DNA from 2 places in the Alteromonas sp. RKMC-009 genome. Region 2 is predicted to be linked to the other one. Evidence: predicted binding sites of a transcription regulator. Region 2 holds the regulator's gene; the other holds the start of a gene.
The links. Region 2 encodes ArgR, which controls arginine synthesis, uptake and breakdown. Its sites were predicted from a motif close to ANTGAATANNTATTCANT; they were not measured.

Region 1: the regulator ArgR is predicted to act here: its motif matches at 6,512-6,529, upstream of DS731_RS18755 (aspartate aminotransferase family protein).

Annotation. Positions count from the first base shown of each region.
Region 1 is NZ_CP031010.1:4,266,060-4,281,197, forward strand. Features, by position in the region: gene DS731_RS18715 (Dam family site-specific DNA-(adenine-N6)-methyltransferase) at 1-847, shown strand, start outside; gene DS731_RS18720 (DUF2970 domain-containing protein) at 851-1,057, opposite strand; gene DS731_RS18725 (hypothetical protein) at 1,057-1,380, opposite strand; gene DS731_RS18730 (TorF family putative porin) at 1,589-2,311, opposite strand; gene rpe (ribulose-phosphate 3-epimerase) at 2,715-3,392, shown strand; gene trpS (tryptophan--tRNA ligase) at 3,419-4,429, shown strand; gene DS731_RS18745 (anthranilate synthase component II) at 4,456-5,040, shown strand; gene DS731_RS18750 (HDOD domain-containing protein) at 5,114-6,343, shown strand; gene DS731_RS18755 (aspartate aminotransferase family protein) at 6,705-7,910, shown strand; gene astA (arginine N-succinyltransferase) at 7,937-8,974, shown strand; partial or broken gene astD (succinylglutamate-semialdehyde dehydrogenase) at 9,044-10,459, shown strand; gene DS731_RS18770 (DUF1338 domain-containing protein) at 10,478-11,284, shown strand; gene DS731_RS18775 (putative bifunctional diguanylate cyclase/phosphodiesterase) at 11,382-13,562, opposite strand; gene DS731_RS18780 (heme NO-binding domain-containing protein) at 13,534-14,073, opposite strand; gene parC (DNA topoisomerase IV subunit A) at 14,183-15,138, opposite strand, start outside.
Region 2 is NZ_CP031010.1:4,052,972-4,068,109, reverse strand. Features, by position in the region: gene DS731_RS17800 (TonB-dependent receptor) at 150-3,278, shown strand; gene DS731_RS17795 (TonB-dependent receptor) at 3,842-6,898, shown strand; gene DS731_RS17790 (efflux transporter outer membrane subunit) at 7,001-8,482, opposite strand; gene DS731_RS17785 (efflux RND transporter permease subunit) at 8,486-11,632, opposite strand; gene DS731_RS17780 (efflux RND transporter periplasmic adaptor subunit) at 11,632-12,804, opposite strand; gene argR (transcriptional regulator ArgR) at 13,064-13,528, opposite strand; gene mdh (malate dehydrogenase) at 13,754-14,692, shown strand; gene DS731_RS17765 (NADPH cytochrome P450 oxidoreductase family protein) at 14,829-15,138, opposite strand, start outside.

The sequences.
Region 1 (15,138 bases), 210 kb from region 2:
GGTAGAAAACATCAATGCCAAACTTCCTTCGGGCAATCGGTTGATTGAGCCTTTTGTTGGTGCTGGCTCTGTATTTTTAAATACTGACTTCAAGCGTTATTTGCTAAACGACATTAACCCCGATCTCATTAATCTGTACAACTTTCTGAAAGCCCAACCGGATGCCGTTGTACATGATGCGTCCCGCTTTTTCTCAGACAAACATAACGTTGAAGCCACTTACTACGCGCTGCGGGAAGAGTTTAATCACACAGCAGATGAATATTACCGCGCTATCCTGTTTCTGTACCTGAACCGTCATGGCTACAATGGCCTTTGCCGCTACAGCCTTGCCGGCAAATTTAACGTTCCTTTCGGCCGTTACAAAAAGCCTTACTTCCCTGAAGAAGAAATGATGGTATTTGCCGAGCGCTCCCAAAAGGCAGTGTTCACCTGCTTACCGTTTGAGAAGGTGTTCAGTCGTGCCAGACGGGGCAATGTAATTTATTGTGATCCTCCTTATGCTCCCCTGAGCAAAACAGCGGCTTTCACCAGTTATGCATCCAAAAGTTTTGGCCTGGATTCACAGCACAAGCTGGCAGAGCTGGCAATTCGCGCCTCAAAGAAACGGGGCATACCGGTATTGATATCCAATCATGATCTTCCGCTGACCAGGAAGCTGTATGCCGGCGCGGAAATTTCGGAATTGTCGGTAAAGCGCTCTATCAGTCAGAAGGGTGAAAACCGCAAACCTGCGGCTGAGTTGCTGGCATATTTTGCTCCGGCGACAGATTTACCGCCCCCTAAACCCCGCAAACGCAGAAAGAGGCCGTTAAAACCGGTGCTGAAGCACACAGGTTTAAAGTAATACTCAGTTAATGATGGCGTTTACCAGACTCGCCAGCCCCAACACCAGTAATGCAACGAATATCACACCGGTTACAATGTATCCGGCCAGCTTACCCTGATTAAAATCCCGCTCGTAATTTTGCTGGCTCTGCACACCAAATGCACTGGCGAGTACGCTCAGAATCATGGCGAAAAAGCCGGGAGATTTAGGTTTACCGCTGATAAGCATTATTTACCTGCGGGTTGGAAATCTCTGTCTGAATTGCCATAGAGCAGTTCTAACAGGTCGAAGAAATGAAACTGATACGATGTAGACTTACCGGACGCCCATTCCAGCCAGCTGACTTCAGTCATCATCAGCGCTGAACACTCACGGGGCAAGGCTGCTGCCTGAGTTACCGTTTGCGCTTCATCCTGAAAGTCGCATACAGCTTTTGTAACGGTAGCCGGATCGCAAAATGCAGCAGACAGCATGACTGCTATCGCAACGAGAGCACCTGCTGGTTTTTTCACGCAAAAGCGTGATTTACGAAAGAAACTTATCTTTTCCATGATTGTCTTCGCCGGCTAAAAAGTAACCTTATTATAGCGACAATAAGAATTCTAACAAGCTGAAGTTAGTACAGGAAAAGTGGCATTTTTTTCATCTTCGGATAACCGCGGGAGGCGAAGTTACCTTATGGCTGTATTTAAAATAAAAAACCCGGAGACAGATGCTCCGGGCTTTTACTCTCAACGTTATAAAAGAGGTATGTAGATCTTACAGTTCGAAATCTACACCGTAAGAAATAACATACTTGATTGAATCGTTATCCAGAGCGTCTCCCGGATATTCATCATCTAAATCTGTACCGGTAATGGCGAAAGTAAAACCGTCTTTCGCGATAGATACTGCCCAGTCTGCATAACCTTCAACACCGTTGAAAGCTTCTGCAAAGTCACCCTGATGATAACCAACGTGCAGACCCAGCTCTGCACCGGAAGCTACCGGCATGCCGTAGTCCAGAGACACGTAAGAAGCCTGAGCAAAACCGAAGTCCTGGCCTTCGCCTTCATCAGCTTCAGTGTTAGCCAGTAAGTAAAGGGTTGCACTGAAACCGCCGTAACCTACAGTACCGTAGATTTCACCGAAATCGAATTCAGCTTCTTCATCGTAGTTGTAGTACAGGTAACCGACATCATAAGTGAAGTCACCAGACTCACCTGAGAAACCGAAGTACAGATCATGCTCGTATGAGTACACGTCATCTGACGCATACTGAACATTAGATACCCATGTACCGGCATAGAAACCGCTTTCGTCAGCGTAGTCGATACCACCCTGAACAGCAGGTTCGTTAGTAGTCTGAGTCAGACCACGCCAGATGTAGTTGTTTGTGACACTTACGTTCGCACTCAATTCTGCAAAAGAAGGCGCAGAAGTCAGTAAAGCTGCAGATGATACGGCAACAGCCAGCAACGTTTTTTGAATGGAAGTTTTCATGTGTTCTCCGTTGGATTTTATTTATGTACGTATTGAACGATTTCTGTCTTATTGTTTTTATTCAGCTTTCTCGTATAAGGCAAAACTAATGCCCATCTGATTAAAATCATAAAATGATGAATAACCAACTGATTACAATGAATTTTTATTCACAAATTTTAAATCTATCATTAAATAAAACCGAACAGCACCATTATGGTTCGCACTAAATATGAACAACATCACCATTTTGGTGCAGTTATTCATCCTATTTCATGACATTTAGTGAGAAATATCATTGCGACACTATAATTCGCACTTATTTGCGGTATCCGGCCCTGCTTATGCTGGCCGCAAACAAGACAAACGCGGTCTGCCGCGCTATTATCCGGTGCGTTCTTAAGAACATATAAGGTATGAAGCTATGAAAGAGTTTTTAATCGCCCCTTCTATATTGTCTGCCGATTTCGCCAGGTTAGGGGAAGACGTGGAGGCAGTGCTGGCAGCAGGAGCTGATGTGGTTCACTTTGATGTGATGGACAACCACTATGTCCCCAACCTTTCATTTGGTCCGATGATTTGCGAAGCATTGCGGAAATATGGCATTACCGCTCCCATCGACGTGCATCTGATGGTGTCACCGGTGGACGACCTTATCGAACAATTTGCCAAAGCCGGCGCCAGCTATATCAGTTTTCATCCTGAGGCGAGTCAGCACGTCGACCGTTCGCTGCAATTGATCATTGATAACGGCTGCCAGCCCGGACTGGTTTTTAATCCGGCCACCCCGCTTCATTACCTTGACCATGTCATCGACAAACTGCATCACATATTGATCATGTCGGTGAACCCGGGTTTCGGAGGCCAGTCATTTATCCCTTCAACCCTTGATAAACTCCGTGCAGTTAACCAGCGGGTAGAAGAAAGTGGTAAAAATATCCGTATTGAAATTGACGGAGGGGTAAAAACCGATAACATTCGTGCCATCGCAGAAGCCGGCGCAGATATGTTCGTTGCCGGCTCGGCAATTTTTAATGCCCCCGACTATAAAAATGTAATTGACGACATGCGACGGGAATTAGCCGCCGCAAACAACGTCTGAATTCAGCAGGTACAGGTAATCAGGAAATGAGTAACAAACCCATTGTATTAAGTGGCTGTCAGCCCTCAGGACAACTTACTATCGGTAATTACATGGGAGCCCTCAAACAGTGGGTTGCCATGCAGGATGATCACGATTGCCTGTATATGCTGGTAGATTTACATGCCATTACGGTGCGCCAAGAGCCCGCGGCGTTACGTGAAGCCTGCCTTGACGGTCTGGCCTTATACCTGGCCTGCGGCATTGACCCCGAAAAGAGCACCTTGTTCGTGCAGTCCCATGTACCCGAACATGCCCAGCTGGCTTGGATCCTGAACTGCTATACCCAGATGGGTGAGCTGAACCGCATGACTCAGTTTAAAGATAAGTCTGCGAAGAATGTAACCAATATCAATGCCGGCCTTTTCACTTATCCGGCACTGATGGCCGCAGATATTCTGTTATATCAGGCAAATCAGGTACCGGTAGGTGACGACCAGAAACAACACCTGGAACTGGCCCGTGATGTTGCCACACGTATGAACAACATCTACGGCGATATGTTTGCCATCCCGGACCCGTTCATTCCTGAATTCGGCGCACGCATTATGAGCCTGCAGGATCCCGGCAAGAAGATGTCTAAATCTGACGACAATCCGAAAAACTTCATCGGCTTGCTCGAAGATCCGAAAAAGCTCACTAAGAAAATCAAAAGCGCGGTAACTGATTCTGACGAGCAGGCACGCATTTATTTCGACACTGAAGAAAAGCCGGGTGTATCTAACCTGCTGACATTATTGTCTCTGTCTACAGGCCGTTCCATTGATGAACTGGTTCCTGAATACGAGGATAAAATGTATGGTCACCTTAAAGGCGATGTGGCTGCTGCTGTCGTAGCACTGCTTGAGCCAGTACAAACACGCTTCAAAGCGTTACGGGAAGATCGTGCCTATCTTGATGAAGTCATGAAAAAAGGGGCAGAAAAAGCCTCTGCCCGTGCGGCTAACACACTGGATAAGGTTTACGACACTCTGGGCTTCATTCCCCGTCCACGCTAAGCCGGCACAATTTACGGAGTCAGTTTGTGTTGTTATTAATTGATAACTTCGATTCCTTTACCCATAACCTGGCCCGCTACTTCACTGAGCTGGGCCAGCAGGTAAAAGTGGTGCGCAACGACGAAATCTCCCTTGAGCAAATCGCCGCGTTGGCACCGCAATACCTGGTGTTATCACCGGGTCCCTGCACGCCGGATGAAGCCGGTATTACGCTCAGCGCCATTGAACACTTTGCCGGAAAAATTCCCATGCTGGGAGTTTGCCTGGGGCATCAGTCTATTGGTCAGGTGTTCGGCGGTAAAGTCACGCGTGCAGATAAAGTCAGGCACGGCAAAACCTCTGTCCTCTACCACAATAATACGGGAATGTTCAGCGACTTGCCCGACGGATACACCGTTACCCGGTATCACTCACTGGTACTTGAACCTGAAACCTTGCCGGACAGTTTGTCAGTGGAAGCCTGGTGTATTAACGAAAGTGGTCAGCGGGAAATTATGGCGATAGCCCACAGAACGCTGCCTCTGTGGGGGGTCCAATTTCATCCGGAGTCACTGCTGACAGAGCATGGCCATGCTATTTTGCAGCGGTTTATTACGCTGGCAGATGCATAATATTCAGAAAGTATTCAAAAAAAGTCATACTCCGGCCGATAACAGGTTACTATGATTTTTCCGGTAGCCCGATATGCTTTCGTTTTCTGTATCCGACAGCACCCCGAATAAAAATGACGTACGCAGGAGCCGCCCGGTAGTGGAGCATACCCCTGACAAATTACCCCCAATCAATGAGAGGTTTGATAACCTGCTCATTGCGCCTGCGCGGGTGTCTCAGATGATGGGACGCCGCAGTCCGGGGGAAGTGGCGTTTGCCCAGTCGGAACAGGGCGATGCTCGTCGCCGTTTGCTGCATGTTGAAAAAGTCGCCATTAAAAACAAACAGCTTCAGGCACAGTCAGAAGCCAGTCTGTTAGACCGTGTTAACGCCGAACTTCATCAGTATGTTTTTGAGTTGCTGAAAGATGAAATAGACAATACAGAGGTGGTCCTTACCTCTGTACTTAACCTGAGTCATGACGTTGCACCGCTGCTGGATATTCTGTCAGTCAGGGCCACATCTATTTCCCGCATTGAACCTCATGCTGCGGCACTACCATGGCTCTACGATGACCTCATGACCGTGGTAAATGCACCTAAGTTTCGTCGTAAGGACTCTAAGGGAAAAGTGATTCCGGTGGAAACCTTACGCACGGCGCTGAGCTTTATCGGTATTGAAAACCTCCGTTTATTGCTGCCGGCCATGATTCTGCGCCGGGCTCTGCCGAAAATTACCGATCCCTATCCGGACATTAAAAATCGTATCTTGCAGTTCGCTCAGTCAACGGGTCTGACTATGCGCGCACTGGCTGATGATTATGATTTACCGCCCCATGAAGCCTTCACCGCAGGGATCCTGTCCCAGCTGGGGCGGTGTGCGGTGTCACGGTTATATTTTAAAGCCTTTGAGCAGGCGCAGATTGCGTTGTTAAGAGAAGCGGAAATTGCAAAGGACACTGAACAGCACGGAGCGATGGCGAAAGTACAACCATCGGCAAATTACCTCATTGCTATGCAGCAGGAATTTTCTGAGCCGCTCACAGCAAGGCTGTTGGAGATACTGCAATTTAAACGTCTGCGCCTGGCGCTGCCGTTTATTGAAATCACAGAGAATGATCAACACCCTCACGATCTCACAGAGCTTTACAAGAAAGCCAAAGCTTATGCCGCTGTACGTATGTTGCACCAGGGTAAATTTCTGAACAAAGACGAAATCCCGCTGGCACTGCATAAAACGGGCTTTGTCAGAAGCGAACGTGACATTTTGAAATCCACCGACATCTTTCAGCTCCCTCTGATTGAGAATCCGCCTCTGGATTAACGTCTTTTGTGCACGAAATCGTCGTTTTTCGTGCACTTCCACAAAATTTAATCAAAAATTTTTACTGGATAATCATTCATACTGCTAAAAATCACGGTACGTCCTTCGCCCCGCCGCCACTTGCCCTGACTGAACTTATTAACAAATTGCATAAGCTTAGACAAATAAGCTGAATGCTTATGCACTTTTTATGCAAAACAAGCTAAAACCCTCTAAAAACAAGGCCTGCAGCGGGATTGCCAAGGTTACAATGTGGCGATTAACTGGCATACTGTATAGCTAATTCGTACTTTTCGCATCCAACATCATCTGCACAATTTCACATTTGCACAGCGGATGCCCGATAAAAGAGGTAACTATAATGAACGTAACTCGCGCAACCTTTGATGAGGTCATGGTCCCTAACTACAATCCGGCCAATATGGTACCGGTACGTGGTGAAGGTTCCCGCGTTTGGGATCAGGATGGTGCTGAATACATCGATTTCGCAGGTGGTATTGCCGTAAACGTACTGGGTCACAGCCACCCTGCACTGGTTAAAGCATTAACCGAACAGGGCAGTAAGTTGTGGCACTTAAGTAACGTTTTCACCAACGAACCTGCACTGCGTCTGGCAAAGAAGCTGACTGAAGCCACATTTGCCGAGCGCGTTTACTTTGCTAACTCAGGTGCTGAATCTAATGAAGCGGCACTGAAACTGGCACGTCGCTATGCACTGGAAAAATTCGGTGAAGAGAAAAATGAAATCATCGCCTTTAACAAAGGTTTCCACGGTCGTACTTTCTTTACTGTAACCGTAGGCGGACAAGCCGCGTATTCTGATGGTTTTGGCCCTAAGCCGGGCGCTGTTGTTCACTGTGACTACAACGATCTTGCAGCATTTGAAAAGCTGATTTCAGACAAAACCTGTGCGGTTATGATGGAGCCTCTGCAAGGTGAAGGCGGCATTATCTCTCCTGATCCTGACTTCGTAAAAGGCGTGCGTGAACTGTGTGATAAGCACAATGCACTGCTGATCTTTGATGAAGTGCAATCGGGTGTTGGCCGTACCGGCAAACTGTACGCATACATGGGTCTGGGCGTGACGCCGGATATTCTGACCACAGCGAAATCATTAGGCGGCGGCTTCCCGATTGGTGCCATGCTGACTACCGCTGAAATTGCCGCTCACCTGAAAGCCGGTACTCACGGCAGCACTTACGGCGGTAACCCGCTGGCATGCGCAGTAGCTGAGGCCGCCCTTGACGTAGTGAATACGCCGGAAGTGTTAAACGGCGTAATCGAAAAAGAAAACCTGTTCCGTGAACTGCTGGGTGAGATCAACGCCAAGTACAATGTGTTCGAAGAAATCCGTGGACAGGGTCTGTTGCTGGGCGCTGCCCTGAACAAAGATTACGAAGGCCGCGCCCGTGACTTCCTGGTTGCTTCAGCTAACGAAAAACTGATGTGTCTGGTGGCCGGTGCCAATGTAGTGCGCTTCGCTCCTTCTCTGATCATTTCAGAAGAAGAAATCCGCGATGGTATGGCACGCTTTGAACGCGCTGTAGCCAGCGTAGTTAACGCCTGATAAACAACGGCTCCGGAAACGCGGTTATGTATATTATTCGCCCAATTAACACTGGTGACTACGACGCGCTGAACAACATCGCAGTGGAGTCCGGTATTGGCTTTACGTCATTACCGGTAAATGAAACGCTGCTGCGCAAAAAAATCAGTCGTGCAGAAAGCGCTTTTTCCGAACAGGTGGTTCAACCGGGCAATCAGTCTTACCTTTTTGTTATGGAAGATACCACCACAGGCACTGTGGTGGGCACCACTGGTATTGAGGCCGCTGTAGGTCTGGATGATGCGTTTTACCATTATCACATGGGTAAAGTTGTTCATGCCTCCCGTGAGCTGAATATTCACAATACTGTGGATATTCTCTCTGTGTGTAACGACTACACCGGTGTCACCGAAATCTGCACGCTGTTTCTGCGTGAACAGGCTAGAGGCGGTGTTAACGGCCGCTTCCTGTCTAAAGTGCGATTTTTGTTTATGATGGAGCATCGTGAACGGTTCTCGGAAACCATCATTGCCGAAATGCGCGGTGTCAGTGACGAAGAAGGTAAATCACCGTTCTGGGCCTGGCTGGAAGAGCATTTCTTTTCGCTGGACTTCCCCACTGCGGACTACCTTACCGGGATTGGCAATAAACGCTTTATCGCGGAATTGATGCCCAAATACCCCATTTACGTCAATTTATTGAGTAAAGAAGCACAAGCGGTGATTGGTCAGGTTCATGATAAAACCCGCCCCGCCCTGCTTCTGCTTCAGGAAGAAGGCTTCAGCTGCCGTGGCTACGTAGATATTTTCGACGCAGGCCCGACAGTAGAAGCGAATCTGAGCCATATCCGCACAGCACAGGCAAGCCGCAAGCTTCCGGTGGTCATTGACGATCAGACGGCAGCGCAAGGCGGACAGACCTGTTACATCATTAATACTTCTGTAGCGGATTTTCGCGCCGTTGCCACTGATTTGGCGGTCAGCGAAGAAAACAATGTTGCTGCCATTTCCCGCCAGGCTGCAACGGCACTAAATATAAACGAAGGCGACATGGTACGTTTTGCACCAGTCAGCTTTCGGGACTAACGACAGGATTGATTCATGCAAACTACACACTTTATCAATGGTGAGTGGGTCGCTGGACAAGGACACACTATTCAGTCGGTTGATCCGGCAAAAGACCAGGTTATCTGGGAAGGACAAGCTGCCACCGCAGCACAGGTTGGCGAGGCCATCGCTGCCGCGCGTAATGCGTTAACAGACTGGTCATTCAAAAGCTTTGACGAGCGCCTGACTGTCATCAAAAAATACGGTGAACTGCTGGCAGACAGCAAGCCTGAACTGGCTAAAATCATTGCCCGTGAAACGGGTAAACCTGAATGGGAAACGGCAACAGAAGTAGGCGCCATGACGGGTAAAATCGGTATTTCCGAAAAAGCCTATCATGAACGTACCGGTACCGTTGAAAACCCTATGCCCACGGGCCAGGCGTTCATCCGCCATAAGCCCCATGGTGTGGTAGCCGTATTTGGTCCGTATAATTTCCCGGGCCACTTACCAAATGGCCACATTGTCCCTGCGCTGATGGCGGGCAACACCATTGTGTTTAAACCCAGCGATTTAACCCCGGCTGTGGCTGAGTTCATGGTGAAGCTGTGGGAAAAAGCCGGTCTGCCGGCTGGTGTACTCAATCTGGTACAGGGCGAAGTAGAAACAGGCAAAGCACTGGCAACGCATGCTGGTATTGACGGCCTTTTCTTCACTGGTAGTTCCCGTACCGGTAAAATTCTCCACGAGCAGTTTGCAGGGCATCCCGGCAAAATTCTGGCTCTGGAAATGGGTGGAAACAACCCGCTGATCGTAAAAGACGTTGCCGACACTGATGCCGCCGTTCATGACATCGTGCAATCAGCCTTTGTGACCTCTGGTCAACGTTGTACCTGCTCCCGCCGTTTATTCCTGCCATCAGGTGCAGCAGGAGATGCCATCCTGAACCGCCTGGTAGAAGTCACCAAAAACATTAAAGTTGGCGACTACGACGCGCAGGAGCAGCCGTTCATGGGTGCGATGATTTCTGCCAAAGCGGCCAGAATGATGGTCGATGCTCAGGCAGAGCTGGTCTCTCTTGGCGGCAAAGTGATTGTGGAACTGACCCAGCCGGAAGCAAACAAGGGCTTTGCGACACCCGGCATTATTGACGTGACAGACATGCTTGATGCCTTGCCGGACGAAGAACACTTCGGACCGTTACTGAAAGTCATCCGTTACACCGATTTTGATGCAGCAATCAAAGAAGCAAACAATACCCGTTACGGTTTATCTGCAGGTTTCCTGGGCGACAGCGAAGAAGACTACCGTTATTTCTTCCAGCGTATCCGTGCCGGTATTGTTAACTGGAACCGCCCGATCACCGGAGCCAGCAGTGCAGCCCCCTTTGGTGGCGTAGGCGAAAGTGGTAACCACCGCGCCAGCGCGTACTACGCAGCCGACTATTGTGCATACCCTGTTGCATCTGTTGAGCTGGAAAAAGTCACCCTGCCGGGTACATTAAGCCCGGGTTTAACGCTGTAGCAAAAGGACGCAGTTAACATGCATACAAATGTAGATACCTTATTTGACCGCCTGTGGGACAAATATGTGGCTATCACACCTTCAGCCCATAAAATTCATGCGCTGCTGGTGGGTGAGGAAAACAGTGACAGTATCGTGAACGATCATGTGGCGTTCCGCACTTTTAATCTCGACAAATGCCGGTTAGATAAACTCGCTGCGCACTTTCTGGCGCTGGGCTATGAGGCGAAAGGCGATTACGACTTTGAAGCCAAAAAGCTGACCGCAAAGCATTTCGAACACGCCGACCTGACAAAACCTAAAGTGTTTATCAGTGAGCTCCGTGTAGAAGAGCTGTCAGAAGCCTCTCAGGCGATCATCCATAAGCTGGTAGAGCAAATGGATGAAAGCATCACCACCAGCGAAACGTTTCTTTATTCAGGGCCTCAGTGGTCACTGTCTAAAGAAGACTACGATACGCTGCTGAATGAATCTGAATATGCAGCCTGGATGGCGGCATGGGGCTTTCAGGCTAACCACTTCACCGTGAGTGTTAACCATCTCAGCCAGACACAGTCTCTGGTTGACGTGAACAAGCTGCTTAAGGAAGCAGGTTTTGTTCTTAACACCTCAGGTGGCGAAATCAAAGGTGGCGAAGACGTATTTTTAGCTCAGTCATCGACAATGGCCGACAAAGCCGGTGTTGAAATGAACGAAGAAACGGTTCAGATCCCATCCTGCTTTTATGAGTTCGCACAACGTTACGAACTGCCTGACGGCAAACTGTACCAGGGCTTTGTTGCGGCGTCTGCTGACAAGATTTTCGAAAGCACAAACGCTAAGTAATTACACAGCAGATATCTGCCGTACTTTCATTGGCAAAAGGCTGCTTCACCAAAGGTGAAGCAGCCTTTTTTATTTACGCCAGCCATCTTTGCAAAGGTCAGCCTGTTACCGCACTCTGTTCCGGTAATCTTGCAAGGAATTCACTGAACCGGGATGGCTTATCAAAATAGAAGCCCTGCAATAAATCCACCTGGGCTTCACGAAGTAACGGCAGGTATTCAGACAACTCCACCCCTTCCACTACAGTATGAATTTCTAACCGTTGCAACATAACAATAATGCCCTGAAACAACGCCAGTGCTTTCGCGTCATGATGGATGTCTTTTAACAGGCTGCGATCAAGCTTTACCGTACTGAACTCAAACATTCTGAGATAACTTAACGCAGAGAATCCGCTGCCGAAATCATCCAGCGCCAGGTCAAAGCCGGCGTCCCTTAACGCCTGAAGTGCACCAATTGCCCGCTGCTCATCCTGCATAAAAATAGACTCGGTCAGTTCTATTTCAATTAATGACTCCGATACCTTTTTTTCCGCACAAATGGCTTTCGCCTGAGCGGGAAAGTGAGGATCTAATAACTGGTTTGCACTGATATTTACGGCAAGAGGGACAACCTGATGCTGCTGTGCCATAACGGTGAGGTAGTCACAGGCGCGGGACAAAGCCTGCAAGCCGATTTGTAAATCCAGCTGATTCGCCTCAGCCAGCGGAATGAAAATGCCCGGAGAGACGTTACCGTGCATAGCAGACTGCCACCGGCACAATACCTCGCCGGATTTCAGCACACCCTCAACATCGTATTTACCCTGAATGTAGAAATCCAGGCTATCCTGCTCGATGGTTTTACGTAAATCAGACAGCATGCTGACCTGCGCCTTCATACTCTCCCATAACCCCTGCTGGTAAACACTCACCCGCCCTTTACCGCCAATCTTCGCCTGATACATGGCTGCGTCGGCATTCTGAATTAAGCGTTCAACGCTGCCGCCATCAAACGGATGACAGGCAATGCCGATACTTGCGGACAGATGTAACTCGGTACTCTGCGCCTCAATTTTGAGGTTTTCTATTCCCTTAATGACAGATTCACCGATAGCGCTGGCACGATCTTCATCACAATCCGGCAATACCACCACAAACTCATCGCCCCCCCAGCGGGTGACAGTTTTACTGTTGTGATGTATGCGGGAAAGGACGCGGGCCACTTCCTGTAAACAGCGGTCACCGGTTTCATGACCGGCACCGTCATTGATTTGTTTAAACCCGTCCAGGTCGATAAACAAGAGCTTAAAGTTCTGACCGGATTCCAGTGCGTTTTCCAAAGCTTCATTCAGCCCGTTGCGGTTACTCAAACCGGTCAGATCATCATGCATGGCCATCTGACGTAAGCGGGTTTCATTAAATTTGCGCTCTGAAATGTCCCGGACAGTGGCAATCAGATAGGGCTTTTTCTGATACTGGCTTTCAAACCGCGCCAGCGATATATCTACCGGCAATTCCCGCTCATCAAGTGTTACCAGCACCGTTTCAAACCGTATTTGCTGATGTCCGTGCTTTGACAAATGTTTGTCTGCATCAACGATCAAATCCTTTAACGACCAGCCGAGGGTCATGTTTTTATCCTGCACTTTGATAAGAGAAACGAATGCCTCGTTACACTCAGTGATGGAATAGTCGTCTGACAACACCAGCATTGCTTCGCGGGAGCTTGCGAAGGCGGATGCCATCAGATGAAAGGTCTGCTCTGCTTCACGTTCGTAAGTGATGTCGCGGGTGGTGCCCACAATCCGCACTGCAGAACCAAATTCATCCCGTTCCAGCACTCTGCCCCGTAAACGCATCCAGAGAAACATTTCGCGGAAACGGTAACGGAATGAAACCTCCAGCCGGTCTTCGCCGCCATGCAGTACGATGGACCACTGAAACTCCAGATTGGAAATGTCTTCTTCGTGTATGTTTCGCAGCAAATCAATCGGACTACTTTCCCGCAGAGACTCTTTAGCGGAATGGAGTGAAAATGAACGGATGGTAATTCTGTCGTCACTGGCACGCCATTCCCAGTAAGACTCCTGAGCAGCCCACATGGCAAGGCGCAACCGGGTTTCCGTTGCCTGACTCTGTTGCAGAGCCTCATACAAGGCCACGCTGCGTTCAGTCAGCAAAGCTTCCGCCTGCACCCGGGCACGCTTTTCCCTGGCTAAACGGCGCTCAAGCGCTGCAATCGCCTTGCTGTCTTTGTCCATGTCCGCATCAGCTTTCAACGGTGATATTGAATTCATAGGTATGGGGCTTGTCTGATCTGACTGTTGTACGTTGAATAGTTTGCCCGAAGTGATCGGCAGCTGCGTCCATCAGACCTTCAGCCAGAGAATGCAGTTCGCGGGTTGAGTAATATTCTAACAGCATGGTGTTATCCGTTTTGGACAACACTTTAAAAGTCGGTAAATCAGCATCAGGATAGAGTTTGCGCACCTGAACGTGAATATCGTTGTCCAGCACACTGAGGGCATCCAGAATGCCGCTACGCCCTGCCATCACCTGGCCATGGGCGGAAGCAAGACGACCAAACAAATAGTAGCCAAAGTCGTGCAGCAGTTCCTCTGCAGGCTTGCCGGTCTTTTCCACCAGCACACCAACCAGTTTCTGCATTTCAGAGAAGGGGTAGTAACCTACTGATGTGTAGGCACCATCATTTTCAAGGTTCGCCGCGACAATCACCTCATCAGCAAATTCCGGTGAGACCTTTTCTTCCAGCATTTCAACCAGCGTTGTGAACACAATCCCCAACATACGGACATTCCTGTTTTATCCAATCTTATTAAGTGTAGCCCGGTAATACCGGGCCACAACTCAATAATTGGTCTAAACCGCAGCAGGTAAGCTGATTGCAGTCAGAGACTTAGGCGTCGTCGTTGCCTTCGCTGTCTGTTTCAGGCGCAGCAGCTTTGGGGAGTTCAACAATGAGGTCGTCTACCCGCTGAAGACCACGGGGAAGTTTGTTGCCCCGGCGTCCCCGCTCACCCTGGTAATGTTCAAGGTCTGCCGGTGACAGTGTCATGCTGCGCTTGCCAGCAACCACTTTCACCGATGCGCCGTCAGGTACTACGGCTAAACAGCACACAAACTCTTCACGGGTTTGTGCTTTCGCTGACGGGATATTAATGATTTTATTGCCTTTTCCTTTCGCAAGGCTGGGTAAATCCCGTAACGGGAACAGCAACATACGCCCTTCATTAGAAATGGCTAAACACCAGTCAGATTCAATATCATTTACCCGTTGCGGCGTAATCACTTTGGCTGCGGAGGGTAAACTTAAGAAAGCCTTACCGGCTTTATTTTTACTGATCATATCTGCAAATTTACCGACGAACCCGTAACCGGCATCAGATGCAATGAGATATCGCTGCTCATCATCACCCATGAGTACATCAGTAAACTGTTCGCCTCCCACTACACTGAAGCGCCCGGTCAGCGGTTCCCCTTGACTTCGGGCAGAAGGCAGACCATGGGCGTCACAGGAGAACGCGCGGCCGGAGGTATCTAAAAACACCGCAGGCTGATTGCTCCGGCCTTTCGCGCTCGCGAGGAAACCGTCACCGGCTTTGTAGCTTAATCCTTCTGCGTCTACGTCATGGCCTTTGGCGCATCGTGCCCAGCCTTTTTCCGACAGTACCACGGTTACCGCTTCGGACGGGATAAGCTCTTTTTCAGACAGGGCTTTGGCTTCGCCACGCTCTACCAGCGGCGAACGGCGATCATCACCGTACTTCTCAGCATCAGCCAGAATTTCCTTCTTAATCAGCGTCTTTAAGCGGCGATCAGAGCCCAGTAAGGTTTCCAGTTTCTTGCGCTCCT
Region 2 (15,138 bases):
CGTGAAGTTGAAAGCGAAAGTGTCATGAACTGTCACATTGCTGCGGTCATGGCCATTCAGCATCACGGGAAAGTAGTTATCTTGATCCGTTGGACAAAAATAAAAACCCAACGTTCAGAGAGTTTTTAAAAAACGATAGGGAAACACACATGTTCACTAAAAGTAAGTTCAATCGCATTGCGATGGCTGTTGCGCTTTCAGTAGGCGTAGCATCTGCTGCAGTTGCAGCAGAAGGCCAGTCTTCTGCGATGCGTGGTGTAATTTCGGGTCCTCAGGGTAATCCTGCAGCGGGCAGTGTTATTACTATTCTTCACCAGCCTTCCGGTACGGTAAAGGAAGTGACTGTAAACGCTGACGGTCAGTTTTCTGCCCGTGGTCTGCGTGTTGGCGGTCCTTACACAATTATTATCGAGTCTGATAAGTTTCAAAGTGCCGTTATTGAAGACGTCTATCTGGACATCAACGATGCATTCGTTCTTGACCAGGCTCTGGAAGCCCAGGGCGACGTAGAACGTATCACTGTTACCGGTGCACGGGATTTCTTCGCTAATAAAGGTTCAAGCTCAGTGTTCGGTCAGGAACAGCTGAACAAAATGCCAACCTTTAACCGTGATATCAAAGACGTACTTCGTGCTAACCCGCTGGCAGTCGTTGACGGTGATGAACTGTCAGTAGCCGGTTCAAACCCTAAGTACAACGGACTGACAATCGATGGTGTGGGCGTAAACGATACTTTTGGTCTGCAAGGCAATGGTTACCCGACTAACCGTCCGCCAATTTCTCTGGATGCAGTATCTCAGGTTTCTATCGATTACTCTCCGTTCAGTGCCCGTGCCGGTAAATTCGGTGGCGGTAACATCAGCGTAGTCACTAAATCAGGTACTAACGAATTCCACGGTACAGCTTTCATTGAGAATGTTCCATGGACTGGTGATGCGAAAGACAACCGCCTGAATCCTGGCAACGAAATTGAAGTGAGCAACGACGAAGAGTCATACGGCTTTACTGTTGGTGGTCCAATTCTGAAAGACAAATTGTTCTTCTTTGGTGCCTATGAGCATTGGGAAGAAGATGTAGCCTTCGATTATAACCTCAGCAACCTTGAAGCTTCTGGTCATGATGTGACTAATGCTGAAGTGGATCAGGTAGTTAGCATTCTGCAAAATACCTATGGTCTGACTGATTCAATCGGTGGTGCACCAGCGCCAAACGAAGATGAAAAAATCCTGATCAAACTGGACTGGAACATCAACAGCGATCATCGCGCTGATTTCACCTACAGCGACCAGGACACCTCTGAACTGAATGGCTATACACAGTATTCAGACACGGTAAGTCTGTTGTCTAATCAATGGACTATGGCACAGACCAACCGCTTCTACACCGGTCACTTGTATTCAGACTGGTCTGCGGATTTCCAGACTGAAGCTTCTTTGTCTTACAAAGAATACAAGCAAGCATCTAATACCAACTCCAACTGGGGTGAAATTAACATTCGTACTGCAGACGGCACTGTGGTTGCCGGTCAGGACGAAAACCGTCAGGCCAACGAACTGGCTAACGAAGTTTGGAACTTCGGTCTGCACGCTACCTATCTGGCTGGTGACGTAGAGTACAAGTTCGGTGTTGAAATTGAAGATACCTGGAACTACAACCTGTACGGTCGTGACTCTGCCGGTACCTGGACCTTCGACAGTATTGAAGACTTTGAGAACAAAGCGCCTTCTTATGTTGAATACTCCAATGCGTACACCAACAACGTGCAGGATATTGCTTACGACGTAAGCAGCACTCAGTACTCATTGTACGGTGATGCGACCTTCGAACTGTTTGACGATTTTGAAGTGACTGCCGGTCTGCGTTATGAGTATCTGACAATTGACGATACGCCACAGGAAAACGCGAATTTCGTAAATACTTACGGCTTCTCTAACACAGAGAACATGGACGGCTTCAATATCTTCCTGCCGCGTGTAAGCTTTAACTACGACGTCACTGAAAATCTGACTATCCGTGGTGGTATTGGCCGCTTTACCGGTGGTATGCCTCTGGTTTGGGTATCCAATGCTTACACCAACGATGGTGTAACTAAAGATGGTGCTACATCTTCTTCCATCGATGCATCAGAAGTTGATTTCACTACTGTACCGGCATCTCTGCAGGCTGAGCTTGCGCAGGGCGCTGGTAGTACTAACCAGATCGATCCTGATTTCGAGCTGCCTTCAGACTGGCGTTATAACATCGCCGCTGATTACACCTTTGATATTCCGGGCGTTGGCGAAGACTTCGCGTGGACTACTGAGTTTACTTATACCGATAAGCAAAACGCAGCATACTGGGTTGACCTGTCCCGCGTAGACAACGGCAGACGTACTGCTGATGGCGGTCGTATTATCTGGGACAGCGTGTACGACGGTACTGAGTACGAAGGTAACTATGACCTGCAACTGACTAACTCAGACGATGGCGGTCGTAACATTCTGCTGACTACCATGCTGAACAAATCATGGGATAACGGTATCAAGTGGAGCGCAGCTTACACTTACACTGATATCACTGAAGCAAACCCGGGTACCAGCTCTACTGCTGAGTCTAACTACCAGTACGAAGTGGGTGTTAACCGTAACGTTCCTATGGTCGGAACTGCTTACTACGAGATCAAGCATCGTCTGGTTATGACTTTAGGTTACGATCACGAGTTCTTCAGTGGTTACAACACTAACGTAACCATGTTCTTTGAACGTCGTTCAGGCCGTCCTTTCTCCTGGACTCTGGGCGCGTACAACGATGTTGGTCTGGGTGATCAGTATACCTTCGCTGGTTCAGACACTTATCTGCCTTATGTACCAACAGGTGCAGATGATCCTGCTGTAGATTGGGCGAACAGTTCCCTGACATACGAAGAAGTAATGGAATTTGCTGAAGCTGCCGGTATTGCCGGTGCAGCGGGTGGTTATCCTGATAAGTATACTTCTACTCAGCCTTGGGTAACGACAATGGACCTGTCTATTTCTCAGGAAATCCCGGGCTTTATTGATGGTCACAAAGGTAAGTTTTATCTGAACATCGACAACTTTGCTAACCTGCTGAACGATGAGTGGGGTCAAACTTATGACCTGTCATATCCGCAAAACCTGCTGTATGACTACGACATCAACGAAAATGGTCAGTACGTTTACGATGAAGCGTATGGCGGTACTAACCTGAGCAACTTCGACTCGTTTGATTCTATTGAGTCAACCTGGCGAATCAAGGTAGGTGTGAAGTACATCTTCTGATAAGAGATGACTAACGGATTATAATAATAATAACCTGACGACAGTCCATTCAGAGCCAGCTTTCTTCCGGATAGCTGGCTTTTTTCTTTTTGTTTTTTACCTCCGCAATCTACCTCTTCTATCCAAAATCTCTTCTGTAATAAATCTGACACAAAATATTGCTTCACTAGGACCGTTTTATGTCAGTAAACCGTAAATTTCTGCTGGATAGCGCAAATAATGTCCAGTAATATTAAACGGGGTCGGCGCATGAAATGCCAAAATTTTCCGGCAAACTGGCAACGTACTTTTTCATTTGTACGGAACCGGCTGGAAATGACCATAGATTTGCGTCGAAAACGACAGAAAAAGCATTTTAGTAAAAAAGGACTTTAATCGTTGTCTTGGCAGTTTCAGACCAGTTGGTCTGATTGGCCTATACGCTGTACAGGAACCAACACGGCAAGCTGTTTTTGTCATAAAAGTGTCATCCTGTGTGGGTACTCAGGTCTTAACCGCTCAGCACGATATGCCTGCAGGCATCCTGAATGCGAATAAATTAAAATACTCAAGGGAAAACACACATGAACACACCCGTCAAACTCACGCGCATTGCGCTTGCAGTGGCATTGTCCGTTGGTCTTACCGCAGCAGCCGTTGCACAAGAGACATCGTCATCCATTAAAGGTAGCATTGTCGGTCCTATGGGGAACCCTGCACCTGATACGGTTATCACCCTGAAGCACATCCCAACAGGTGCTGTGAAAACCATCTCTACTAACTCAGCTGGTCAGTTCTCACTGAGTGGTCTGCGTGTTGGTGGTCCATATGAAATTACTGTGGATTCTGACACCTTCAATGACACTAAAGTGTCTGACATCTACCTGACTCTGGGTGAACCACTTAATTTTAATTACCAGCTGGAAGAATCCAGTAACATTGAAGTTATTCAAATCACCGCTTCTCAGCTGGGTGCTGCTGCATTCGGTAAAATGGGACCGTCAGCCAGCTTCGATCTTGAGTCGATGAAAAGTGCGCCGGCTATTAACCGTAACATCACGGATATCATTCGTATTGACCCGCGGGTTTACGTTGACGAAACCCGTGGTGACTCGAACCCTGTTCAGTGTGTGGGTAAATCTAACCGCTTCAACAGCCTGACTGTTGACGGTGTAAAAATGAATGACTCCTTTGGTTTAGGCTCAAACGGTTATCCGACTATCCGTATGCCTTTCTCTTATGACGCATTAAGTCAGGTTACCGTAGAAATTGCACCTTTTGATGTAATCTACTCTGGCTTTACAGGTTGTAATATCAATGCCGTTACGAAGACCGGTACCAACGAGATCCACGGTGGCGCTTTCTACGATTACGGTTCTGATTCTCTGCAAGGTGACTCACTGGAAGGTGATTCTATTGCTTCTCCAAGCTACAGCGATAAGCGTTACGGCTTTAATGTAGGCTTCCCGCTGCTTAAAGATACTGTGTTCGGTTTCGTTTCATATGAAAAGTATGAAGGTTCAAGCATCTTTACCCGTGGCGCAATTGGTTCCGGTGCCATTAACGAAGTTGGCCTGCGTCAGGAAGATCTGGATGAAATCGTCCGTATTTCTAACGAGCTGTACCAGTATGACCCGGGCCCGGTGCCTACCAGCATTCCTGAAGAAGATGAAAAGCTGCTTGTTCGTCTTGACTGGAACATCAATGATGCACACCGTTTAAGCTATACCTACAACTATAACGACGGTAACTTCTTTGCTGAGTCCGATGGTGATCTGGATGAATTTGAACTGCAAAACCACCTGTACGAAGTAGGGACTGAATTACAATCTCACGTACTGTCACTGTATTCTGACTGGAACGACAAATTCTCTACCGAAATCCGTTACTCTTACCTTGATGTTGATAACCGTCAGAACTCTCTGGAAAACCAGACCGGTGCTGTTGGTGGTATGAACTTCGGTGAAATGCAGATTTACGTTGAGAACCCGGATACCGGTGAAGACGTTGTTGTGTATATCGGTGGTGACGACAGCCGTCAGGCTAACGATTTGAACTACGATGTGACGGGTCTTATTCTTCGTGGTTATTACGCTCTGGATAATGGTCATGACCTGACATTCGGTTACGAGCGCGAAGCCCTCGATGTATTTAACGTGTTCGTTCAGCACACTGAAACAGAAATGCGTTTCTACGGCGGTATTGAAGCATTTGAAGCGGGTTTACCGGGTGCGATTTACTACAACAACGCTCCATCCGGCGATCCGAACGATGCAGCTGCAGTGTGGAGCTATGAAATTAACGCACTGTATCTGGAAGACGAGTTTGCCTTTAACGACGACCTTACTCTGACACTCGGTTTACGCTACGACTGGTACACCACAGATTCAGCGCCGGAAGAAAATGCAGAATTCGTAGAAAGCTACGGTTTCTCTAACAGCGAAACGCTGGATGGCGAAGGTCTGCTGCAGCCACGTATCGGCTTTAACTATTACCTGAACGACAGCACTGAACTGCGTGGTGGCTTGGGTCTGTTCTCTGGAGGTAACCCTAACGTTTGGTTATCTAACAACTTCTCAAACAACAACGTATTGCAGTTTGGTGCCCGTGGCCGGGACTACGGTTACACAGACGGCTCACGCTCACTGTTTGACGCAGACGTGGTGTATCTTGGCGTAGAAGACGGTGTACCAGCCGGTCCCGGTTACGGTATCCCATCTGAAATGTACAATGCCGTTGCTGCAGGCTCCGGTGCGAATAACGAGATCAACTATCTTGACCCTGATTTCGAAATCCCGTCAGAGCTTAAAATGGCACTGGGCGTGACTCACCAGACTGAAGACAACTATATCCTTCAGGCCGACCTGTTAGTGTCCCGCACACAAAACCAGGCAATTGTTTTGCGTGGCGACCTGGACCAGGTGGGTACTACAGATGATGGTTATGCCATCTATGAAAGCAACCGTGTTGGTTCTTTTGTACTGACGAACTCTGATGTTGAGTCTACCTCTTACACGGTATCTTTCGGTGTAATGAAGCAGTACGAAAACGGCATTAATCTGGCCGGTGGTTATGCGTATAACCATGCTGAAGACGTTCAGCCTATGACAAGCTCTGTGGCGTTCTCTAACTATCAGTACCGTGCATTTACCTCGCCGAATGAGCAGGTTTCTTCGCTGTCTGACTACAACATTGAACACCGTTTCACGCTGAATGTGAGCTATGACATCGAACTGATCGACGGTTACCCAACAACCCTGGGCGCCTTCGGTCTTATTCAGTCTGGTAAGCCGTACAGCTACACGCTGTCTCAGGACGACTCCAATGGCGTGTTCGGTTTTACACCATACCTGGACAGCAACAACGTACTGCCAGTTGGCGGAGAGCGTAACGGCGAAGACGGTTCATGGTGGAACAAGATTGACCTGCGTTTAACTCAGCAACTGCCTGGTTTCACAGATGGTCATAGTGCGAGTGCATTTATCGTATTTGATAACTTCACTAACTTCCTGAACGACGACTGGGGTATTGCTGAGCGTGTGCTTTTCAACACTGTTGAAGTCGGCGACACAACGCCTGAAGCCCGTATGGGTGATGCGTCTCTGTGGGAAGTACGTGTAGGTGTTAACTACAACTTCTAATCTGACGACAGGAAGCAGATCTTCTTAACTCAGAAACAAAGCATATAAACCGCCGTTTTCTACGGCGGTTTTTTTATGCTTGTAGAAAAACTACCTCAGCATTTACTCACCGGCAGTTTCTGCATCGCCATCATCAACGCCACCCAGACCTCCACCCATCACCCGGTAAAGGGTTATGCGGTTGCTCAAGTCAATTAACTGTGTAGAAATCAGCGACTGCTGCGCACTGTACAGGGTTCGTTGTGAGGTGAGGGCATCCTGAAAACTGTTCACACCATTTTCATAGCGGGCCAGTGACAGGCGGTAACTGTCTGAAGCTACATCGACTAAATCCTGCTGCGCCCCAAGCTGACGGGCAATGGTGCCCCGTCTTGCCAGCGCATCTGCCACGTCAGAAAATGCGGTTTGGATGCTGTACTCATAAGCGGCAACCATTTTATCCCGATTTGCTTTCGCATAATCAAGCTGCGCATCGTTGGCGCCACCGGTGAAAATAGGCACCGACACTGAAGGGATAAGGCTCCAGATAGTGGACGCGCCACCGGTAAAAATGTCGGCCAGTACATTACTGGCCAGCCCGCCGGTAGCAGTTAGCGTCACAGACGGGAAGTAGTTTGCTCTGGCGGCACCAATATCTGCATTGGCTGATTTAAGGTTATGCTCCGCGGCAAGTATATCCGGTCTGTTAAGTAAAATGTCGGACGTCAGCCCTGCCGGGATCACACTGATGAAATCATCGTTTTCCGGCAGACCATCAGGTAACCATTGCTTGTCTACGCCACTGCCTGCGAGCAACATGAGCGCATTGATGTCCTGCGCCACCTGCGTAGTGTAGCTGGCAATATCTGCCATTGCGGTGTGATAGGTGGTTTGCGCATCCAGCACATCCACTTTTGAGTCGACGCCAAGCTCATTGCGGCGGCGGGTGATCTCCATGGCTTTCTGCGCGTTTTCTGCGGTTTCTTCTGCCAGTTTCAGCAAGCTCTGATCCGACGCCAGCGTCAGCCAGGCATTGGCGGTTTCGGCAATCAGCGTGATCTTTGCCGCTCTGGCTGTCTCCACAGAATAAAGCCAGCTTTGCTTATCAGCTTCGGTTGCGCTCTGATTCTTGCCGAACAAATCAATTTCGTATCCGCTTAGGCCGGCATCAGCTTCATAACTGGTGCTTACGGAGCCGTCTGACGATTTCGCCCGCGTACCGGTTACACCCGCATTCACTGTAGGAAACAATTCAGCCCGCTGAATGCGGTAGGTGGCTCTTGCTGCCTCTACATCTGCAAGGGTTTGTCGTAAATCCCGGTTGTTATCCAGTGCGGTCTGAATCACTTTCTGCATTCTGTCGTCGGTAATGAACGACTGCCAGGGAAGCTGCAAAATGGCGTTGTCTTCTTTGGTGTTAGCGTCCTGCATCGAAGTTTGATCAACCTTCGTTGTATCTGTGTAAGCCTCGCCTGCCGGCCATTCAGAGGGTACCGGTGAGGCAGGGCGCTCATAGTCCGGCGTCAGGGTTGCACAGCCGCTCAGCGACAGTGCGACAACTAAAGCGCACAGAGTTAACTTGCTGGAATGACGTGTAGATTGCATTGATTACTCCTTATCCGCAGCATTGTCATAAACGGGCTTTCTGGCCGGAAACGCGGTTCTTACCAGTACGAAAAACATGGGAATGAAGAATATGGCCAGCAAGGTTGCGGTAAGCGTGCCGCCCAGAATGCCTGTCCCGATGGAAATCCGGCTGTTTGCTCCTGCACCCGATGCGATAACCAGCGGGAAAATACCAAAGACAAAGGTAAGCGAGGTCATGATGATCGGGCGCAGACGTTGTGCTGCTGCGTGAATGGCAGCATCGACGGCGCTTTGCCCTTTTTCATACGCTGCTTCGGCAAACTCGACAATCAGGATGGCGTTTTTAGCCGATAACCCGATGGTGGTTAGCAGCGCTACCTGAAAGTAAACATCGTTTTCCAGGCCACGGAAAGTGGCCGCCAGCGCAGCACCAATTAATCCCAGCGGAATAACCAGCATCACCGAGAATGGAATAGACCAGCTCTCGTAAAGTGCGGCCAATGCCAGAAACACCACCAGAATAGAAATGGCATACAAGTAAACCGATTGTCCGCCGGACAGATTTTCCTGATAGGACAATCCGGACCACGCATAGGTCACCTTGCCGTTACCCACTTCATCGGCAAGGCGTTCCATTTCCGCCATCGCCTCGCCTGAACTGACGCCCGATGCTGCGCTGCCCTGAATTTCGTAGGAAGCCAAACCGTTAAAGCGGCTCAATGTTTGTGGCATCTGCGACCAGGAGACACTGGAAAAGGCACTGAATGGTGTCATGGTGGTGTTGCCGTCACTGTCAGTACCGCGTACGTGCCACTGGCGTAGATCTTCCGGTTTGGCGCTGTAGTTACTGTCGCCCTCAATGTAGACTTTTTTCACCCGGCCACGGTCCAGGAAATCGTTCACATAAGAACCGGCCCAGGCCGTAGATAGGGTGTCGGCCACATCTGACAAACTTAACCCCATGGCAACGGCTTTTTCGTTATCAATATCGATATCCAGTTGCGGGGTTTCACTAAGCGTGCCTTCACGCACACCGCTCAGCAGCGGATTAGTGCGGGCTTGTTGTAAGATGGCATTCTTAATTTCTGTCAGTTCGTCACGGGTCGTGCCCGCCGCTGCCTGTAACTCGAAGGTAAAGCCGTTACTTTGACCGAGACCCTGAATCACCGGCGGCAGCATAGCTATCACACTGCCGTCGCGGAGTTCGCTCATCTTCATCATCAGGCGACCAGCAATGTCTGATGCCGATTCACCGTCGCCGGTTCTTTCGTCCCAGTCTTTTAGTGACAGGAAGCCCATACCTGCGTTCTGGCCGCTGCCGGAAAAGCTAAAACCGGAAACTGTGAAGAAGTGATCAACCAGATCCGATTCCTCTTCCTGAATATAAGTCTGAATTTCATCAGCAATGGCGGTGGTACGGGTAATCGATGCACCGGCAGGCAAGTTAAACATCACCATCACATCACCCTGATCTTCCTCTGGCAAAAAGCTGGAGGGGAGTTTCACCATCAGCAGGCCCATTACGGCAATAATTACCACATAACCAGCCAGCCAGAATTTAGGGCGCTTAATCGCTGATACCGCACGCAGGTTATATTTGTCGGCAAACTTGTCGAACATGCGGTTAAACCAGCCGAAAAAGCCACCGGTCTGACGGCTTGCACCGGTATCTTTCAGAAGTGATGCACACAGCATGGGGGTCAGCGTTAGCGCCACAAACACCGATAGCAGCATGGACGAAATTACGGTTACCGAAAACTGGCGGTAGATAACGCCAGTTGAACCACTGAAAAAAGCCATAGGCAGGAACACGGCGCAGATCACAATGGATGTACCGATGAGGGCAGAGGTGATCTCTTTCATAGACAGGATCGTGGCATCCCGGGGCGACATCTTTTCCTCTGACATCAGCCGTTCCACGTTTTCAATTACTACGATGGAGTCATCTACCAGTAAGCCGATGGACAGCACCAGACCAAACATGGTCAGGGTGTTGATGGAGTAGCCCATCGCGGCCATGATGCCGAATGTACCCAACAGCACCACGGGCACGGAAATGGTAGGGATAATCGTAGCCCGCCAGTTTTGCAGGAACAACCACATGATCAGTACCACCAGAACGATGGCAATGATCAGGGTTTCCACGACTTCCAGAATCGATAACTTGATAAACGGGGTTGCGTCTTTCGGAAACGCCATTTTGTAGTTGTCCGGGAAATTCTTTTCCAGATCACTCAATACCGCTTTAACCCGTTCTGATGTATCCAGGGCATTGGCACCGGGAGCCAGCATAATGGCAATACCGGATGCAGGATGACCGTCGAGACGGGGAACCGCAGAATATGATTCACTACCCATTTCAACACGGGCAACCTGAGATAACCGTACATCGGTGCCCTGACGGTCAGACTTCACAATGATGTTTTTAAAATCGGAAACACTCTGCAGCATGGACTGAGCCGTTACGGTAGCATTCAGCTCTTGCGTATCCGGCGAAGGCATGTCACCGATTTTACCGGCGGGCACCTGCACGTTCTGGGCGCTCAGGGCGGAGGTAATATCTGAGGGCATCAGTTCGTATGCCGCCAGCTTTGCCGGGTCGAGCCATATGCGCATGGCATACTGGGAACCGAACACGTTGATGTCACCCACACCTTCAGTTCGGGCAATGGTGTCCTGCATATTTGAGGCGATATAATCCGAGATATCGAACTCAGAGTCCTCGTCGGTTTCGTCGTAAACAGCAGCGATAAGCAGCATATCGCTTTGCGATTTGGTTACTGTCACCCCTTCAGACTGCACGGCAGAGGGCAAGCGGGAGTTCACCTGTTGCACTTTATTCTGAACCTGTACCTGGGCGTAATCGGCATCAGTTCCCTGCTCAAATGTCAGCGAGATACTGGCGCTTCCCGCAGATGAGCTGGAGGAAGAAAAATACAGTAGACCATCCAGACCCGTGAGCTGTTGTTCCAGTACCTGTGTGACGCTGTTCTCTACGGTCTGGGCGTCTGCACCGGAATAGTTGGCACTGATGCTTACTGTAGGCGGCGCAATATCAGGATATTGGGCAATGGGTAAAGAGAGTATGGAAGCGGTTCCCGCCAGCATAATAATAATGGCGACAACCCATGAAAATACGGGCTTATCTATGAAGAATCGGGCGAACATTACTCATTTCCTCCCTGATTTTTCGCTTTAGGTGCTGCCACTCTGCCATCTTCGTTCAGCGTCACGTCGGTAACGGTGATGTCTGCGCCGTCCTGTAAACCGTCGATACCCTCCACAATCACTTTTTCACCGGCCTTAATGCCGTATTCAGTCAGCCATTTATTACCGGTGGCTTCCTGTAAGGTCAGCGATCTTTTCACCGCTTTACTCCCTGAAGCGACCCAGGCGAAAGCATTACCTTTATTGTCAAACTGCACGGCTTGCTGGGGTACAAGAATCGCGTTTTCGTCTACCGCTATGGTGACTTTGGTGCGGATAAACATGCCGGGCATGAGAATGCCGTCCGGATTGGGAAAAGTCGCCCGTAAGGTGATAGAGCCGGTGGCTTCATCAACAGCCACTTCATGCATAGTGAATGAGCCGGTTTCATCATATTCAGTATTATTTTCCAGCATGGCGATAACATCACTGGAGCCGGATGTTACGCCCTCGCGCTGCATCATTGCACGGCGCTCAAGCACACCTTCGCTGGTTTCTGTCATATCTATATAAATCGGGTCGAGCTTGCGGATGGTGGTTAACGCCGTGTCCTGCCCCTGAGTGAGCAATGCGCCTTCGGTCACATTAGAAATGCCAGTACGGCCACTGATGGGGGCAGTAATGCGGGTGAAAGCAAGATTAACGTTGGCAGAGTCCAGTGCTGCCTGCGCTTTGGCTAAAGTGGCCTGAGCAACCAGATAGTCGGCATGTGCGTTGTCGGCATCCTGTTGGGAAATACCTTCTATCTTTAACAGGTTCTGGTAGCGCTCATCAATCAGCCGGGTTGACTCCACAGACGCTTTCGCGCTCAACAGATCGGCTTTTGCTTCGTTCACGCTGGCGCGATAGGTTGAATCTTCAATCTGGTAAAGCAGCTGTCCTTTTTCTACAAAACTGCCTTCTTCGAACAAACGCTGTTCAAGTACACCGCCCACTTGCGGCCTGACCTGTGCAGTTTGTTGCGCCACAACACGGCCTTGCAGCGTGCGGGTAATCGGGAATGTTTGTGCGGCTATGGTAATTGCGCTAACGGCGGTGGCGCGGGGCGCAGAACGTTGACTTTGTGTTGTGTCACTACAAGCTGAAAGGGTAAGCAGGCTGGTAATAACACAGAGAGTGGTGGCGATCTTCATGGCGGGTTCCTTGTTTAATCCGGAGCTGACGGCGCTAAGCGCTTTCCCGTCAGTTTGCTGAAGCAGAGTGTATCGACAAGGAGGGTTAAGGCAGGGTTAACGCGGTTTTATGAGAAGGCAGATTAGCGAAAAAGCGGGACGAATTTACTCATTCACCGGCGTTTTTTGCCGTGAATGAACGCGCCATTTACAAAGGGGGTACAATGCTGAAGGAATAAAAAAAGCACCTGAAAAGGTGCTTTGTGCAATAGCAACTGTGTCAGACGTTTTCGAACAGGTTCTCTACGCGCTGACGAATTTCTTCAATTCGGGTGACGTCAGCCGGAGCGATAAAAATCGTATCATCACCGGCAATGGTACCCAGCACGCCGTCTTTCTGACTCAGAGAGTCAAGCAATCTTGCGATAAGCTGTGCGGCACCGGGGCTGGTTCTTATGATTACCATCACATTATTGTGTACAATGTCGAGCACGAGCTGTTTAAGCGGACTCTTCGCCGTAGGCATGCCAAGTTCAGGTGGTAAACAGTAAACCATATCACCGCGGGCATTTCGCGTTCTTACCGCGCCGAATTTACTCAGCATACGGGACACTTTTGATTGGCTGATGTTATCAAAACCCTGTGATTTCAGTGCTTCAACGATTTCACCCTGAGACCCGAAGCTTTCTGCTTTCAGGATCTCTTTGAAGGCTTTGATCATCTTTTCTTGTTTTACGTTAGCCATATTTTCCTGTCGTATTTGGTGTTTAAGGGTACAAACCGCTATTATTGTGCCGTAGTCATCACATTTAAGCAATATTTATGCATATCCATTCAAATTATTGCATAATCTTGCGGCTTATACCCATTATGCATGCATAAGACCATTGGGTGATTGAGTTTTTTTACGCGTTGATTTACTGTGACGCTCCGTTTTTTTGACGAGTAACTATTCCATAGGAGAAATGGTATGAAAGTAGCCGTGTTAGGTGCTGCCGGTGGTATTGGTCAAGCGCTGTCATTGTTGTTGAAAACACAATTGCCAGCAGGTTCTGAATTAGCGTTATATGACGTTGCGCCAGTTGTTCCTGGTGTTGCTGTTGACCTGAGCCACATCCCCACCGCGGTGAAAGTTACCGGTCATGGTAAAGATGATCTGGCTGATGCGCTTACCGGTTGTGACGTTGTTCTTATTCCGGCCGGCGTTCCGCGTAAGCCTGGTATGGACCGTTCTGACCTGTTCAACATCAATGCCGGTATCGTTAAGAACCTGATTGAAGGTGTTGCTGATAACTGTCCTTCTGCTTGTGTTGGTATTATCACTAACCCTGTAAACACTACTGTTGCTATCGCTGCTGAAACGCTGAAAGCAAAAGGCGTTTACGACAAGAACAAGCTGTTCGGTGTTACTACTCTGGATGTGATCCGTGCTGAGACTTTCGTGTCTGAACTGAAAGGTCTGGACGTATCAAGCGTACATGTTCCTGTAATCGGTGGTCACTCCGGTACGACAATCCTGCCTCTGCTGAGCCAGGTTGAAGGTGTTTCTTTCACTGACGAAGAAGTAGCAAGCCTGACTACACGCATCCAGAATGCAGGTACTGAGGTTGTTGAAGCGAAAGCTGGCGGCGGTTCTGCGACGCTTTCTATGGGTCAGGCTGCAGCACGTTTCTGTCTGTCTCTGGTTGCTGCAATGCAAGGTGAAAACGTTGTTGAGTACACTTATGTACAAACTGACGACAGCGATGACGCGGCATTCTTCGCACACCCTGTACGTTTAGGTCCTAACGGCGTTGAAGAAATTCTGCCATACGGCGAGCTGAGCGCTTTCGAACAAAAAGCGAAAGACGACATGCTGGAAGGCCTGCGTGGCGACATCAAAATTGGTGTTGAATTCGTAAACGGCTAATTCCGTTTCGGTGATGCATTGAAAAAACCGGCTTTTGAAAGCCGGTTTTTTTATACCCTGATTTCAGGTACACAAGGTATTACTTTTATAAGTACAGCGAAGGGACGACAGCGTTTGTGCATGATTACAGAGCGACTTAATACACATCCCTGTGATAACGGTGGCTGTCGGTTAACTGTTGCACCTGTTCCTCTCCGAGCATCCTGATTAATGTGTGGTGCACACCTTCACCCATACCATCGTAGCTGCCGCAGACGTATATCTGGCCGTCATTGTTTACCACATCACGAAGCGCGTCTTCGCTTTGCTGCAGCGCTTGTTGTACATACATGGGGTGGTCCGGACAACGCGAGAATACCCGCTTCACAGTGACATTGGCTGCGTTCAGCGCCTGTGCAGGAATAACTTCTGACAGAATGTCATCAAGTTCCCGTGTGCGTTCACCA